4 regions of the Idiomarina sp. 017G genome follow, and region 4 is predicted to be linked to each of the others. Evidence: predicted binding sites of a transcription regulator. Region 4 holds the regulator's gene; each other region holds the start of a gene.
What was found. The regulator sigma-54, encoded in region 4, starts transcription at its own class of promoters, with help from an activator protein. The targets are predictions, from matches to a motif close to GTTGGCACGNNNNTNGNNT.
Positions count from the first base shown of each region.

Region 1: the regulator sigma-54 is predicted to act here: its motif matches at 1,635-1,653, upstream of DEU30_RS13035 (DUF4168 domain-containing protein).
Region 2: the regulator sigma-54 is predicted to act here: its motif matches at 2,278-2,296, upstream of flgA (flagellar basal body P-ring formation chaperone FlgA).
Region 3: the regulator sigma-54 is predicted to act here: its motif matches at 1,832-1,850, upstream of DEU30_RS05710 (P-II family nitrogen regulator).

Region 1 is NZ_SNWT01000013.1:19,693-23,838, reverse strand. Features, by position in the region: gene DEU30_RS13045 (sigma-54 dependent transcriptional regulator) at 1-46, opposite strand, end outside; gene DEU30_RS13040 (HAMP domain-containing sensor histidine kinase) at 43-1,530, opposite strand; gene DEU30_RS13035 (DUF4168 domain-containing protein) at 1,700-2,083, shown strand; gene DEU30_RS13030 (TonB-dependent receptor) at 2,324-4,146, shown strand, end outside.
Region 2 is NZ_SNWT01000001.1:28,275-32,420, forward strand. Features, by position in the region: gene DEU30_RS00130 (LPP20 family lipoprotein) at 68-547, opposite strand; gene flgN (flagellar export chaperone FlgN) at 605-1,006, opposite strand; gene flgM (flagellar biosynthesis anti-sigma factor FlgM) at 1,006-1,329, opposite strand; gene flgA (flagellar basal body P-ring formation chaperone FlgA) at 1,446-2,168, opposite strand; gene DEU30_RS00150 (chemotaxis protein CheV) at 2,331-3,266, shown strand; gene DEU30_RS00155 (protein-glutamate O-methyltransferase CheR) at 3,422-4,146, shown strand, end outside.
Region 3 is NZ_SNWT01000002.1:127,243-131,388, reverse strand. Features, by position in the region: gene glpQ (glycerophosphodiester phosphodiesterase) at 1-624, opposite strand, end outside; gene DEU30_RS05715 (cysteine synthase A) at 617-1,669, opposite strand; gene DEU30_RS05710 (P-II family nitrogen regulator) at 1,891-2,229, shown strand; gene DEU30_RS05705 (ammonium transporter) at 2,240-3,421, shown strand; gene cfa (cyclopropane fatty acyl phospholipid synthase) at 3,497-4,146, shown strand, end outside.
Region 4 is NZ_SNWT01000006.1:94,765-98,910, reverse strand. Features, by position in the region: gene lptA (lipopolysaccharide transport periplasmic protein LptA) at 1-362, shown strand, start outside; gene lptB (LPS export ABC transporter ATP-binding protein) at 364-1,089, shown strand; gene DEU30_RS09220 (RNA polymerase factor sigma-54) at 1,111-2,571, shown strand; gene hpf (ribosome hibernation promoting factor) at 2,599-2,886, shown strand; gene ptsN (PTS IIA-like nitrogen regulatory protein PtsN) at 2,890-3,360, shown strand; gene rapZ (RNase adapter RapZ) at 3,351-4,146, shown strand, end outside.

The DNA.
Region 1 (4,146 bases), on a different contig from region 4:
CCGGATCATCCTCAATTACGCCTATCATGGCTTTTGCTGCGGTCATTCACTACCTCCTTTGATAACTGCTTGCCGAAGGCATTGCGCAGGTAAACTCAAGGTGACCCGACAGCCACCGTTGGGGTTATTTGTTAAAGACAATTCCCCATTATGATCATTCAATACGTGTTTAACTATGGTTAAACCAAGTCCGGTACCTTTGCCCTGAGGTTTATTGGTTTCAAAAGGCTGCAAGGCTTTATCTTTCATCGACTCGGGCAAGCCTTCGCCGTCGTCATCAATGGTGATAATGACGCCCTCATCAGCAAACTCAGCTGCCACCGCAACTTCCGATTCAGCGGCCTGCAAACCATTGCGAAGAACATTCACCAACGCCAGTTCCAGTCGCTTGATATCCACTTTCAGAATAACGTCGACAAGCTCCTTAATGACTACTTTGGCCGACCCTTTATCCTGCTCAAACTCTATGCTGGTCATGGCTGTTGCTATCAGGTCACGTAGAGAAATGGCTTCGCGCTGCTGTACCGGCGTGCGAGAGAAAGCGAGCAGCTGGTTTACCAACCCGGTTAACCGCTGCACCTGGCCTCTTACGGCTTTTAGTTGGCGCTGACTGTCTTCGTCTTTATGGTTGCGTAGTAATCGGCTGGCGCGTCCGTCAATAACGGTCAGCGGAGCACCTAACTCATGCGCAACACCACTGGCGACGCTACCAATAGCCGCCATTTTTTCCTGCTCTCGTAATGCCTGTTGTAGTGAGGCCTCGTGCTCCCGACGTTGCTCCAGCTCCTGCTCAGCCTCAGTGATACTATCGAGCATACGGTTGAAACCCTGCGCAACCTCCTGCAGTTCTGACGGGCCAGCCGGTGTAACTCGTGTACTGCGGTTCCCTTCAGCCACCCGCAACATCGCGTCCTTAAGTGCCACCACATGCCGACCAACACCGCGATAATGACCAAAAACCAACACCGCAATAGTAATTAAGCCGAACGCCGCCCAACTGAGCCAGGCGTATTGACTCAGCGTTTCAAAGGACTCATCAAAGTCACTGGCACGACGGTTTATCTGTAATAAGCCAATAATGCGACCACCACGGTCAACAATAGGCAGGAACTGGGAGAAGACATCGCGCCCCTCAACCCGCCGGTAGTCATCTTGCCTGACCCCCGTCTGTACGGTTTGCAGCGCCAACTGACTATTACTTAAATCGGTTTCAGTAATGCCGGCTTCGGCTACCTGTTGACCATACACGTTATACACCGACGCGCCGTGAACCCGGCCAATATTGAACACCGAGTCCAGGTTAGCCTGCACTGTGGACAAATCATTATTCAGCAACGCATCACTAATGGGTAAGCTAATAGCTCTACCCAGCAGCTCCAGATCGCTCTTTAAACGTTCATTAGCTTCATCCGATGCAACCTGTAAGCCGACACTGATTGCCACACCGGAAATCATTAGCATAGGCACAACAACATAAATAAGAAGTCGCCGCTGCAAGCTGGATAGTGGCCAACTGTATCTTTTTGTCACACTGCCTCCTTTGACTGTGTACTAAGGATACACATTTTTGGGCGGTTTTTCTGTGTGCAAACTCTTCAAATAAAAAAATCTCTTAAAAATCAATTGATTGAAAAGTTGGCACAGTCTTCGCTTTAGTTAGAGCGTAATTAAAACTGATAAATTCATTTAGGAGATTATCATGCAAAAGACAATTATCGCATTAGCAACTGTATTCGCACTGGGTAGCACTGCCGCAATGGCTCAAGAGCAACAAGCTCAAGATCCAATGGCTCAGCAACAACAGCAGCAAACTCAGGAAATTTCTGAAGGCATGCTGGTTAAGTTTGTAACCGCTATGGAAGATGTTCAGGGTGTTACTGAAAAATACCGTGACCAGTTCCAGGAAGCTGAAAACCAGGAAGAAGCTCGTGAGATTCAACAGTCTGCACAGGAAGAAATGATTGCAGCAGTTGAAGACGCTGGCCTAACTCCGCAAGAGTACAACATGATTATTCAGCAAGCGCAAAACGACGAAGAACTTCGTGGCCGCTTAGAAGAGCTGACTGGTGACGAAAACTCTTAATCAACCGAGATTCCATAAGACATAAAAAAACCGCAGTCTTCGGACTGCGGTTTTTTATTTACAAACTTTTACAATCATCGTCCTCACTAAAACTTTAGTCTAATCTAGCCTCAAAACGAATAATTATTCATTAAAAATGAATAACCAACCCTTGCATGATCGTCAAATTAATGTAATAAAAATTAACATATAAGTTACTTTTTCAATCGATATAACGCAAATGCAAAGGGGAAAACAATAATGAAAATAACGTTTAAACATTCTCTTTGTGCATTAGCTATAGGCGCAACTTTCACCGCAGCCCCCAGCTTTGCACAACAAGGAAACAGTCAGGCAGACGATGACGCTCTTGAGCGCATTCAGGTTACTGGCTCAAGAATTTCACGAACCGATATGGAAGGCGCTTCTCCGGTAGAGGTAATTGACAGAGAAAGCATTGAAGCCTCAGGTTTTAACAACCTACAACAGTTATTAGAGCGCTTACCATCGGCAGGTGTCGGAACCTTCTCAACTCAGGGAAACAGTCAGGACACCACCGCTAATGGTGCTGCGGCTATCAGTTTGCGTGGCTTTGGTGCGGACTCTACACTGGTTCTGCTAAACGGACGTCGGGTTGGTGTCTCTTCATTTGCTGAAGGAATTGCTAACTCATTTGTCGATATTAACTCTATTCCGGTAGCCGCCATTGAACGTATTGATATTCTTAAAGACGGTGCGTCCGCTATATACGGTTCTGATGCCGTTGCTGGTGTCGTTAACATCATTCTACGTGACGATTTCGTAGGTACTGAGTTAACCGCCAGTCACGGTGGAACCACTGGTGATGTTAACTATGAAGAAACCAGTATGAGCCTGGTATGGGGTACTGGCGACGATGACAGTAACACCACAATAATTCTGGACTACTGGAAAAACACCTCAATTATGGGCTCAGAGTTTGGCAGAAATGGGACAGCAGACCAAACCCCCTGGGGTGGAGCCGACAAGCGTTCTTCTCGTGGGTTCCCCGGCACTTTCATTGTAGACGGGGTGTCAACGGCGGACCCTGCATGTGCTCCTGAAGCAACAAAAGATATATTTGATGAAGATGATAATAGAATCGGCGATTTTTGCGTATTTGATTACGGTCCATACGCACAAATATTTCCGGAGGCAGAGCGTGTAGGTGCAATTGTTCAGTCCAGTAAAGAGTTTTCACGCGACGTTGAGGGCTACATTGAAATAGCAGCCCAACATAACCGCTCAAAGGCTGGTGGCGCACCAACTCCTCTTGATAGTGATGCGGATCTTTACGTACCTGCCGACCACCCAAATAATCCTTTTGGTGAACAAGTTGATATCAACTATTTTCGTCCTATAGATGCCGGAGCCCGTATTTGGGATATCGAATCGGACACCTTACGTTTCATCGCAGGTTTGCGTGGCGACCTAAATGGTTGGGGCTGGGATGTCTCATACCAAAAAGGCCGCAGTTCAAGCATGCAAACCGGCTCTCGTGAACAAGGCTGGCTCCGCACTGATTTTTTACAAGAAGAAATTAACGCAGGTAACTACAACCCATTTGGCGGCACCATCAACGATCCGGAAGTTATTGATGCTATCAACACGTCACTTGTACGTCGCGGTGAATCACACCTTACCGCAGTAGATGCAAGTATTGCCGGCGAAGCATTCAAGCTAGGTAACCACTACGTGTCAATGGCTGCTGGTCTTGAATACCGTCAGGAAGACGTTTTCGACCAACCAGATGACCAGTTCCAGCGTGGATTAATTTTTGGTACCGAATCTGTACAAGCGGAAGCCGAGCGTGATCAGTGGGCTGCTTATGTCGAGTTCCTAATCCCAATTACTGATCAATTGGAAGCGACTGTTGCCGGTCGTTATGACGACTACAGTGATTTTGGCTCAACCTTCAATCCGCAATTTAAATTACAGTGGCGTCCAACTGAAGATGTAACGTTACGTGCATCATACGGTGAAGGATTCCGCGCACCATCATTAGCACAAATTGGTTTAGGTCCATCACAGGAATCCACTTTCTTTGTGGATGAATACCGTTGCGA
Region 2 (4,146 bases), on a different contig from region 4:
AGTCGTTACTTTACTATCGGAATTAACTGCAAAAACCCTGCCATGTTTAACTCAATAAAAGTGGCGCTTAATAATAGACAACGCGTTTCACTTTCTGCTGACGGTTGGTGCTTTGATACAGGCGGTGAACCTTTTCGAAATCAAGACGCAACTCAGTCGCGTAGTAGTCTCCAACAGTATAGGTCTTAACCACTTCTGCACCACGAATCACTCCGTCTACAGAGGCCTGAAAACTGTCGCGGTTTAAGGCCCAGTCTTCCACCGAGCTACTACCGGCGATGCGTTGGCCATAGACTTGTTCAGCAAGCTCGCGGTAAGCGGCTAACTTAGAGGCGCGCATGGCGTTTAAGTCTTTTAGCTGTGCATTTTCGCCTTGCTGAGTTTCAATAGGGGCGTAGCCAACCGCATTCAGCACTGGAAATTCACTTGGGGTTTGGGTTTCCCATTCAACGTGCTTTTGATCGTACACAATTTTGTTGTAAGCACTACAGCCGCTTAATAACAGCGCAGATGCAAGTAGAGCTAAAGAGAGTAAATGCTTAGCCATAACGACCTCTGATTGAACAAAGTACTTATGGTTATAACGGCTGGACTGGCAAAATCTTTAACGGATTTTACCTTTACTATTGTAGGTAAGGGTATCTTTTCGTGCGGACTGTAAAATGGACTGTTTTAACTGCTCAATACTGTTTAGCGTTGACTGCACCACGCGTTCATTAACCTGACTTTGATGCTGAACGTCAGAGAGGGTGGCCTTAATAGCAGCAACCGCTTCAGCTAAGTCCGCGTCGTCTTTTAACTGTTCGTTGTCAGGGTGTTGAGCCAATTGCTGGTCGAGTTCGCTAATATGGATAAGCGTTTTTTCTTTGGCGTCGGCAATAGCATTAACATCAGCGTGTTGGCGCTCGACAATGGCATTAAGCTCACGTTGTTGTAACAACGCAAGGTTTTCCAGCGAGTCTGCCATATCCTGTAATATCTCGTTAACAGGCGCCAACACGGTCATTATTCGTTGCTGCCGTTACTGAACAGGTCAGACTCAAACTGAGCCAGTTTATTGGCCAGCTGTTCAACGTTAATTTTGTATGAGCCGCTTTCAATGTCGGCTTTAATTTTATCAACTTTGGCCTGGTCAATGCCGCTGCTGTTCATTGCTTTTTCCTGTAAGCCATTCAGTTGCTGCGCTTCGCTGGTTAACGAAACGGCCTCACCACCTTTTTGCGAAACCGCAGCAGGCTTCGCCGGAGCATCGCTCTGTACTTGACGACTGCTGGATTTGCTATCAATGTTGGCATTTTTCAGCCCGGCATTGTTAATGTTAATTGACATGGTTTTTAGCCTCGCTAGATAATATGTCTCGGTTACTTATCGACCACACTTAAAAATACTTTAATAAAAATTTTAGCACGTAGCCTGACGTTCACGTCAGGTTCTTGTTAAGCATTTTATAAATTAACAGTCACTTCATTTAGTCCTGTGACAACCGCTTGTATTGATTTGTTCGAACGCGCGTTCTCAACAACAACCGATTCACCTTTGAGACCATCAGCCAGGGCTCTTCCGGCTGCAGTAATTCGCAAAGTTTTATCTTGCGCAACTATTGTAACGCTTTGCCCCTCACATACAAGACATGTCTCGCTGGCACTTATTGCCTGACCTGCGGCAACGCGCTTTTTAATACGCGCTCCAACCAAAGCCGTCATGTCAGTAAATACATTGGAGCGAACCCGGTTAAGGTCGACTTCGGAAAAAACTAAATCACTTTCGCTTATCATTTGCCCCGGAGCCATAGGTGAGGCCGCGGTAACAACATTTTTGTAGCGGTAGATGCGTACGGGTACATAAGTTCGCCAGTTGGCTGAGGCCACACACTCAATTTCAATGGTGGTGTAGCTGTCGAGGTTGGCGTTAGTGGCCAGGCCAACTTTTGGTGGCTGCGAGCAAATTTTGGGAGCCATGCGTGGGTCGAGGTTATTGGCAACCACTTCCACACGACCATTATCCGGCGCTGAAACCCGCTGTTCTACATAATTATGAGCCAGCTCCTGTAACGCTTTGTAATTAAAACGCTGACTGTCTTCCGAGCCTCTGGTTTCTGCGTTAACGGAATTAAAGCTACAAGCTATAAAAAAAATCGAACTGATCAGCAGCGATTTACGTACTATCATAAAAATTCCTGATGTTATCCGTTAAGGTTATCTGGTCGAGTGCCGAAAAAAACGGTATAACGTCAAAAGATCGGCAGTTCGATGGTTTCAGTATGGTTAATGTAGATACAAGCAAATACCGTGCCGAAGTAGAAGTAGCCTGCCACATAACAGGAGTGAACAATGGCTAGCATTCTCGATTCAGTGAATCAACGCACACAAATGGTCGGTCAAAACCGACTGGAACTATTAATGTTTCATCTAAACGGTAGGCAGCGCTTCGGCATCAACGTATTTAAAGTACGCGAAGTATTGCCATGCCCTAAACTTACCGCAATGCCTAATCGTAACCCTCTGGTTCGTGGCGTTGCGCATATCCGTGGTCAGGCTATATCCATTATTGACTTGAGTATGGCGACCGGTGGTCGGGCGCTAACCGATATTCAGAATCGTTTCGTCATTATTGCTGAGTACAACCGAACCATTCAGGGCTTTTTGGTTGAAGGGGTTGATCGCATCATTAACATCAACTGGGAAGATGTGATGCCGCCGCCCAAAGGTACCGGAAGAGATGCGTATCTTACCGCGGTGACCAAAGTGGAAGATGAATTAATTGAAATTATTGATGTGGAACGCATATTAGCTGATATTATGCCGGCTAATATGGATGTCAGCGAAGAAGTCGCGAATGCACCTATCAATGTTGCAAAAGAAGATTTAACCATTTTGATTACGGATGACTCTTCGGTTGCCCGCAACCAGATAAAACGTGCATTGCAGTCTTTGGGTATTACGCTCGAAGTCAAAAAGAACGGTAAAGAAGCTTTAGATTACTTAAAAGATAAAGCCAAGGAAGTGGGGGGCTTAGTGCATCCTCATGTGCCCGTTTTGGTCTCCGATGTAGAAATGCCGGTTATGGACGGTTATACGCTTACCGCCGAGTTAAAAGCTGACCCAGATTTACGTGATATCCATGTTATTTTGCATACATCATTGAGTGGTGTATTCAATCAGGCTATGGTGAAGAAAGTGGGCGCCGATGACTTTATTGCTAAGTTTCATCCCGATGAACTGGCGACCGCCGTACAAAAATGGCTTAATACAGAAGTTATTGCGTAGCCTGATGCTATTGCATCAGGTGCGATATTCGACCTGACGTGAACGTCAGGCTACGGTCTCGTAGCAAACTTAGGTGCCGGGTAAGAATATTGAACCTGACGTTAAACGTCAGGCTACGAAACGAATGAAACTGAAACGGAAGTTGTTTATATAACGTGATAAATCGCGAATTAAGTTTATCGGAGTATCAGGAATTTCGTCAGTTCCTTGAGCATCAATGCGGTATCGTGTTGGGTGAGAGTAAACTGTATCTGGTGAAGAGTCGGTTAGGCCCTTTAATGGGCCGGTTTAATATCGATTCGCTGGCGGAGCTTGTAAAACGTTCAATGAAGCTAAGTGAACGGGCTTTGCGGGCGGCTGTTATTGATGCCATGACAACCAACGAAACCTTATGGTTTCGTGACACTTACCCGTTTGAAATTTTGAATGACCGTATTCTCCCTGAATATAAAAATCACGCCGGGCCTTTAAAGATTTGGTCTGCCGCCTGTTCCTCGGGGCAGGAGCCTTATTCTATTGCCATGACGTACTTAGAGTATAAGGCGAAGAACCCGGGTGGGCTAAGAGCTGGCATAAAAGTAACAGCAACCGATATTTCCAATAAGGTACTCGAGCAGTGTGCCATTGGCGAGTACGATAGCCTGGCACTTGCGCGTGGTTTGTCGGCTGAACGGCGAAAGAAGTTTTTTACGGACGCCGAAACGAAAGCCGGCTCCATGAGAGTAAAAGACGAGCTTAAACAGTTTATTCATTTCCGTCATTTGAACTTGCTGGACAGCTATTCTCTGCTGGGCAAATTTGATGTTATTTTTTGCCGCAATGTCCTTATTTACTTTGCCCCTGAAGTAAAGCGGAAAATTATTGCCCAATTCCGGCAATC
Region 3 (4,146 bases), on a different contig from region 4:
AACCGGTGTTGGCCGTTTGTCGTGGTATCCGTTGTGAGCCAGGACAGACATCACGGCCGCCGTCGCGTCGTACCCTTGCTGCTGATACCAGCGCGGAGATTTGATCTCGATATAAATGCCTGTCGACATATCCCGAACGCGATTCAGCTCCTGAATCAGTTTGATTTCCTCATCCAGCGTTTGTATAGGAAAGTGAACATCGGGGTGAGAAAATCGCTTAGGGTAAACCAGCTCATAATCTTTATGCCGGGCGACCATAGTTAACTGTTTAAGCTCTTCCAGCGAAAAATCGACCACATAGTATTTACCATCGGGACGATGCTTTTCCGGAAACACTTCGGAGACATTGGTGACATGGTCCAGAATTTCATCATGCAGAACGACCGGAACGCTGTCACGGCTCAGTTGCACGTCTTGCTCTATGAAGTCCGCTCCCAGCCCATGAGCCATAACGGTGCTGGCCTGAGTGTGCTCGGGTAAATAACCGGAAGCACCGCGGTGCGCAATGTCCAGAAACTGCGGAACTTGAAGGTCATGGAACGGCGCATCCGGCGTCTCGTCCTGCGCCTGAACTGCGGTTGCTGATACCAATAAAAACAAACACCCAAAAATACGTTTAGTCATTGTTCCAGTTAACCTCTAGTACCTTATCGCCAAGCTCGCGATAACGCGTCATTAATACGTCAATGGGTTCCGGGTCAGGGTTTAACCCGCGTCCGCGCAAATATTCCGGGTTGTACAGCTTACTCACCGAACGTTCACCCAAGTCACAGGAAAAGGTCACAATGCGGTGTCCCGGACCTTTTCGTAAAGCTGCGGCCAACGCACCAGCCACGTTTAGCGCCGAGCTACTCCCCAGAACAATACCATCTTCGTCTCGGATATAACGTGACAACGTCACTAAATCTTGATCGGGCAAATTAACCGCGTGATCAATACGTGCCTGGCGGAAATTATCCACTAGCCGCATAATACCAATGCCCTCCGTCATAGAGCCGCCATTCGACACATATTCGCCGCTGCGTAAAAACTCATAGATACCGGAACCATCCGGGTCAACCACCCAAACATCCAGTTCCGGGTTCTGCTCTTTTAAGAAGCGAGAGTTACCACCAATGGTGCCACCGGTTCCAGCCACAGACACCAGAGCGTCAATTCTCCCTTCGGTTTGTTCCCATATTTCCGGGCCAGTATGAAGGTAATGCGCACGAGCATTACTGGTGTTTTCAAATTGGTTAGCCCACCAGCAATCATCGCGTTCTTCCGCTAAACGGCGCGCCGTATGGTAGAAGTGGTTTTCGTTCTTAAAAGGAACCGGATCAACCGCCATCAGTTCACCGCCATGCAAGCGGATCATGCGCTCTTTCTCCGGTGTCTGGTCATTGGGCATGACCGCTAACATACGCAAGCCGTAAGACTTTGCCACAACAGCCAGGCCAATACCGGTATTACCGGCGGTACCTTCAACCACCGTCATACCCGGCTTTAACTCGCCGCGTTCCATAGCGTCATCAATCAGTTGCTTAGCCGCGCGATCCTTAATGGAGCCGCCCGGATTCTGGAACTCGCATTTAATAAAGATATCGCATCCGGTTAAATCAGACAGCGACGGTATACGAAGTAAATCCGTCTGCCCGATAAGATCGCTCTGCCGCGCGCCAACTCTCATGCCACTGCACCCTTAATCATTCGCTACTGTAGGTAAATAGTATCTCCCCTGTACCCTTTTGGTTCAATAGCACTTTTGGTGCAATGCACAGAAGGGGCGCACGTTTTTTGTGCAGAAAAATTACGTAAATATTATTTATTCATAAATATCAGCTAGTTAAATTCTGGCACGCTTCGTGAAGTTAAAGGGTTGCTTAACAATATTTTAATAAGGAAAGCACCATGAAAATGCTCGTTGCGTTAATCAAACCCTTCAAGCTGGAGGATGTGAAGCAAGCGCTGTTTGAAATTGGCTGTAAAGGCCTGACAGTAACCGAAGTCCGGGGAGTAGGACGTCAAAAGGGGCATACCGAACTGTACCGGGGCGCCGAATATCAAGTCGACTTCCTGCCCAAAATGAAAATTGAACTGGCGGTTCCCGACGAAACCGTCGAACGAGCTCTGGAAGTAGTCATTGCCGCGGCTCATACCGGCAATATCGGCGACGGAAAAATATTCGTTATGCCGCTGGAGCAATGCGTTCGCATACGCACTGGCGAAACCGACCAAGACGCCCTTTAAGGAGCCCATCATGGAAGCACAAAACTTACAACAACTCACTTTCGCGGTAGACACCTTTTACTTACTCATATCCGGGGCGCTGGTTATGTGGATGGCGGCTGGTTTTTCCATGCTGGAGGCGGGTCTGGTCAGAAGCAAAAACACCACCGAAATTCTGACCAAAAACATCGTGCTCTACGCCATCGCCTGTATTGTTTACCTGGTTATCGGCTACAAAGTCATGTACCCCGATCCTTCAACCTCAGCTTACGCGGCTGACGCTAATTTCTTTTTTCAGATGGTGTTCGTTGCTACTGCTATGTCGATAGTCTCAGGTGCCGTTGCCGAGCGTATGAAGCTAATGAGCTTTCTGCTGTTCTGTGTCGTGCTTAGTGCGGTCATTTATCCGGTACAGGGCTTATGGACCTGGGGCGGTGGAATGCTGACGGAATGGGGCTTTGTCGATTTTGCCGGCTCCAGCATTGTGCATTTAACCGGTGCATCAGCGGCACTTGCTGCGGTTCTTTTACTTGGCCCGCGCTCCGGTAAATACCTGAGTGATGGCAGTATCAACGCTTTACCCGGCTCTAATATGCCACTGGCCGCGCTGGGTACCTTCATTCTCTGGTTTGGCTGGTTTGGTTTTAACGGCGGTTCACAGTTAGCGCTAAGCACCGTTGACGATGCCAATGCCATAGCCCGCGCCATGGTAAACACTAATACCTCGGCCGCAGCTGGCACTATCGCCACGCTGCTATTTACTAAGCTGTTGTGGAAAAAAGCCGATTTAACCATGATTTTAAACGGTGCCTTAGCCGGTCTGGTTGCCATTACCGCACAACCTGTTACCCCAGAACCCTGGCTTGCCGGCGTTATCGGCTTTATTGCGGGGCTTATTGTCGTGCTCTCCATTATTGGGCTGGATAAGCTCCACATTGACGATCCGGTCGGTGCTATTTCGGTACACGGTGTGGTCGGTATTTTCGGTACCCTTGTGGTGCCGCTCAGCGATGACGGTGCCAGCTTTGTTATTCAGTTAGCCGGTGTCGGTACCATTTTCTGCTGGGTGTTTTTCAGTAGTCTTATTGTCTGGGCTATACTGAAGCTAATATTGGGCATTCGTGTAACTAAAGAGCAGGAATATATCGGCTTAGATCAAGTCGATTGCGGCGTTGAAGCTTACCCTGAGTTTACGTCGAAAAAAGACGGGTAAAAGGCTTTTTATTGCCAGTTTCGCCCATTCTTGATAACGTTTTTAACCATCATTTTCCGGAATGGGCGAACAAATATGTCGACATCACGAGAGTATGTTGAAGAGCTTTTAGCAAAAGCAGATATCCGCATTAACGGTGACAGAGCCTGGGATATGCAGGTTCACGATGAAACCGTATTTGATCAGGCACTGTCGCGCGGTAATCTTGGCTTGGGTGAATCTTATATGGCTCGTTTGTGGGACGCCGAATCGCTTGACCAGTTTTTCTTCCAGCTACTGCGCTCCGGCATTCAGGATGAAGTTAACCCCGCCCGCCTTATTTTCCATTCCTTAAAAAGCCGAGTCTTCAACTTACAAAGTAAATCCAAAGCCTGGGAGGTTGGTCAGCATCATTACGACATGGGCAATGACCTTTATCAGTCTATGCTCGATGAGCGTATGGTTTACACCTGTGGTTACTGGGAAAAAGCCAAAGACGTTGACGAAGCACAACGGCATAAACTTGAACTGTGCTGTAAAAAGCTGGGATTGAAGCCAGGCATGCGCGTTCTTGATATTGGTTGTGGCTGGGGCAGCTTCATGCAGTATGCCGCTGAAAACTACGGTGTCGAATGTGTTGGTGTCACTATATCCAAAGAGCAGGTAGCCCTTGGCAAAGAGCGCTGCAAAGGTCTTCCGGTAGAATTCCGGCTACAGGACTACCGCGAGCTGGACGAACAGTTTGA
Region 4 (4,146 bases):
GCACCTTATTAATCCGCGCCGATCGACTAGAAGCATCCGCCAGCGAAAGCGCCGAGCAAGCAGATATTTTTATTGCAGAAGGCACTCCTGCTACTTACAGCCAGACGCTGGACGACGGCAATGAAATTAACGCTGAAGCAAAAAAAATCACCTATTTTCAGTCGGAACAGCGACTGGAGCTTAGTGGCGACGCTCGCATCTCTCAAGGTAGCAGTAGCTCAAGCGGCAGTTTGATTACTTATGATTTGAATAAACAAACGGTAACGGCAAGCAGTTCAGGTGAAGAAGACAGCCGTGTTATCACTATTTTTACACCTAAACCAAAAACCGATACCGACGAAAAAAATAACGAGAACCCTTAATATGGCAACTTTACGAGTCAAACATTTAGCCAAAAGCTACAAAAGCCGACAAGTCGTTAAAGACGTTAGCTTGGAAGTAAGTCAGGGGCAGGTTATTGGTTTACTGGGCCCCAACGGTGCAGGTAAAACCACAACCTTCTATATGATAGTCGGTTTGGTTAATAGCGATAAAGGTCAAATTCTGCTGGATGACAATGACCTTACCTTACTGCCAATGCATGAACGGGCACGCCGGGGTATTGGGTATTTGCCACAAGAGGCGTCCATTTTTCGCAAATTGACCGTGCGCGATAATCTGATGGCTATTCTGGAAACTCGTAAAGAACTGTCAACCAACGAGCGTGAAGAACAGCTTGATGCTTTGCTCGAAGAGTTTCATATAGGCCACATAGCAAACAGTCAGGGCATGAGTCTGTCCGGCGGTGAACGTCGTCGGGTTGAAATTGCCCGAGCCTTAGCCGCAGAACCTACGTTTATTTTGCTGGACGAGCCTTTTGCCGGAGTTGACCCTATTTCGGTTATTGATATTAAAAAGATTGTTGAACATTTAAAGCAACGTGGTATTGGTGTACTTATTACTGATCACAACGTTCGCGAGACATTGTCTGTTTGTGAACACGCTTATATTGTCAGTCATGGTGAGCTTATTGCCAGTGGGGATGCAGAAAGTATATTATCGAATCAACAGGTTAGAGACGTTTACCTCGGTGAGCAGTTCACCCTATAACGTGATACCGGGACAGTCATTATGAAGCAAAGTCTGCAGCTAAAAATTGGTCAGCACCTGACCATGACGCCACAACTCCAACAGGCTATCCGCCTGCTGCAGCTTTCCTCGCTCGATCTTCAGTCAGAAATTCAGGATGCATTAGACAGCAACCCGCTGCTGGAGGTTGAAGGTGAAACGAGTAACGACGCGGACCAACCCGAAACTCGCAATATTGAAGAAAGAGACGACAGCCAACGGGAAACATCCGACGTTATAAAAACCCAGGAAATGCCTGACGAACTGCCGGTCGACAGCAGTTGGGACGACACCTACTCCAGTCATACCCCGGCCAACGGTGCAGCCTCTTCAGGTAAATCCTTTGACGGCGATTTTGAAGTCTATCAAGGCTCTACCAGCGAGTCTTTGCAGGATCACCTGCTTTGGCAAATGCAACTTTCTCATTTTTCGGAAGAAGACACCGCCATAGCTGAAGCCATTATTGAAGCCATAGACGACAATGGCTATCTAATGGTTGATGTTAATGAAATTATCGAAGCTGTGCGCCTACCCGAAGTTGAGGCAGAAGAAGTCTGCATGGTGCTTAAGCGTATTCAGCATTTCGACCCAATAGGTGTCGGCGCACGCAGCGTCAGTGAATGCCTTGCCATTCAATTACGTCAACTAAGCGACGACACTGAATACAAGCAGGTTGCTCTATGCTTAGTGACTGAACATATGGACTTACTTGGCAGTCGCGATTTTCGCACCATTCAGCGTAAACTGAAGCTATCGGAAGACGATTTACGTCAGACTATGCGATTAATTCAACAGTTGCACCCGCACCCGGGGGAGCAAGTTGCGCAGCAACCCGTTGAATATGTTATTCCCGATGTGGCCGTTACTAAAAAAAATGGTCGTTGGATGGTCGAATTAAACCCGGATAGCGTACCTAAACTAAAAGTGAACGAAGAATACGCGGCCTTGAGTAAAGCAACAAAGTCAGTAGCCGACAGCCAGTACATAAAAAACCATACGCAAGAAGCGCGCTGGTTCATAAAAAGCCTGGAGAGCAGAAACGATACGCTGCTGAAAGTGGCCAATTGCATAGTACAACGCCAACAGGGCTTTTTTGAGCATGGTGAAGAAGCTATGAAGCCAATGGTTCTGAACGATGTTGCAGAAGCCGTGGATATGCATGAAAGTACGATTTCACGCGTAACGACACAAAAATACTTACACTGCCCAAGTGGCGTATTTGAGTTGAAATATTTTTTCTCAAGTCATGTCAGTACAGAGGGCGGTGGCGAGTGTTCAAGCACGGCAATACGTGCTTTAATTAAGAAGATGGTCGCTGCTGAAAATCGCAGTAAACCGTTAAGTGACAGTAAGATTGCTGAACTGATAGCCGAACAAGGTATCCAAGTAGCAAGAAGGACAATTGCGAAGTATCGGGAATCGTTAAACATTCCATCATCGAGCCAACGCAAAAGTCTTTTGTAACTTTGTTAACTGCAGAAGGAAGACGTTATGCAAATTAATTTGACCGGTCATCACATCGATATTACCGAAGCTCTGCGTGACTACGTGGACACAAAATTTGCCAAGCTGGAAAGACATTTTGACCATATAACTAATGTTCACGTCATCCTAAATGTTGAAAAAACGATTCAAAAAGCGGAAGCTACGCTGCACGTGAATGGCGGTGAGCTTTTCGCCGACGCAAAACACGAAGATATGTACGCGGCCATCGACGGTTTAATTAATAAACTGGACCGTCAGGTGATTAAACACAAAGAGAAAATGAAACAACATTAATCCATGCAACTGAGTGAATTGTTAAGCCCCGACTGCACCAAGTGTGCAGTCGAGGGCGCAAGTAAAAAGCGACTACTTGAAACCATTAGTCAAATCGTAGCCCCTAAGCTGTCTGGCATTACCCGTCATGACATTTTTGAGAGCCTGTTAAACCGTGAGCGTTTAGGCAGTACGGGAATTGGCTTAGGTATCGCAATTCCTCATGGCCGCTTACCTAATGCGAATCATCCGGTAGCGGTATTACTGACCTTAGACGAACCTATCGAATTCGATTCTATTGACAACCAGCCTGTCGATATTATCTTCGCGCTTCTGGTGCCGGAGTCAGAGCACGAGAACCATCTACAAACATTGGCCACAGTGGCCAGAAGAATGAACGACAAAGACTGTACTCGCGCACTGCGCCACGCAGATTCTGATAAAGCGTTATATCAATTATTTGTGGGCGAAGGTGAGCAGTCGCCATGCAACTGATCATTGTTAGTGGTCGCTCCGGCTCAGGTAAGACAATTGCTCTGCGCGTACTGGAGGACTTAGGCTTTTATTGCGTTGATAATTTACCCATAAGCCTGCTACCAACTCTGGTGCATGCAGTCATAGAGCAGTATCAAAAAATAGCCATTAGCATTGATGTTCGCAACTTACCGGAGCACTCCGAAGAGCTACTGGACTCTCTGAGCTTTTTGCCAAAAGGCGTTGAACCGGAAATTCTGTTTATTGACTCTGACGACAACACCTTACTAAAGCGTTTTGGCGAGACTCGTCGCCTGCATCCGTTATCGCAAAAAGAACTGCCTCTGCTAGAAGCGCTTCAGGCCGAACATAAAATGCTTGAACCCATTATGGAACGCGCAACCTGGCGCCTGGACAGCAGTGATTTATCGCTGCACCAATTAAGCGAACAGGTCACTGAGCGGGTGCTGGGACGAGCGGATAAAAAGCTGATTATTGTGTTTCAGTCTTTTGGCTTTAAATATGGTTTACCCAAAGACGCTGACTTTGTCTTTGATGCGCGCATTTTACCTAATCCGCACTGGCAACCCGAGCTTAAGCTGCTTACCGGTCTGGATACCGACGTGCAGATTTTCTTTCGTCAGGAACCTTTGGTGACTAAATTTATTTATCAGCTAGAAAACTTTCTTGATACCTGGTTGCCACACTTCCAGCGCAGCAATCGAAGCTACCTGACCATAGCTACCGGTTGTACCGGTGGTCAGCACCGCTCGGTTTATATTTCTCAGCAGTTAGCCGAGCGTTTTG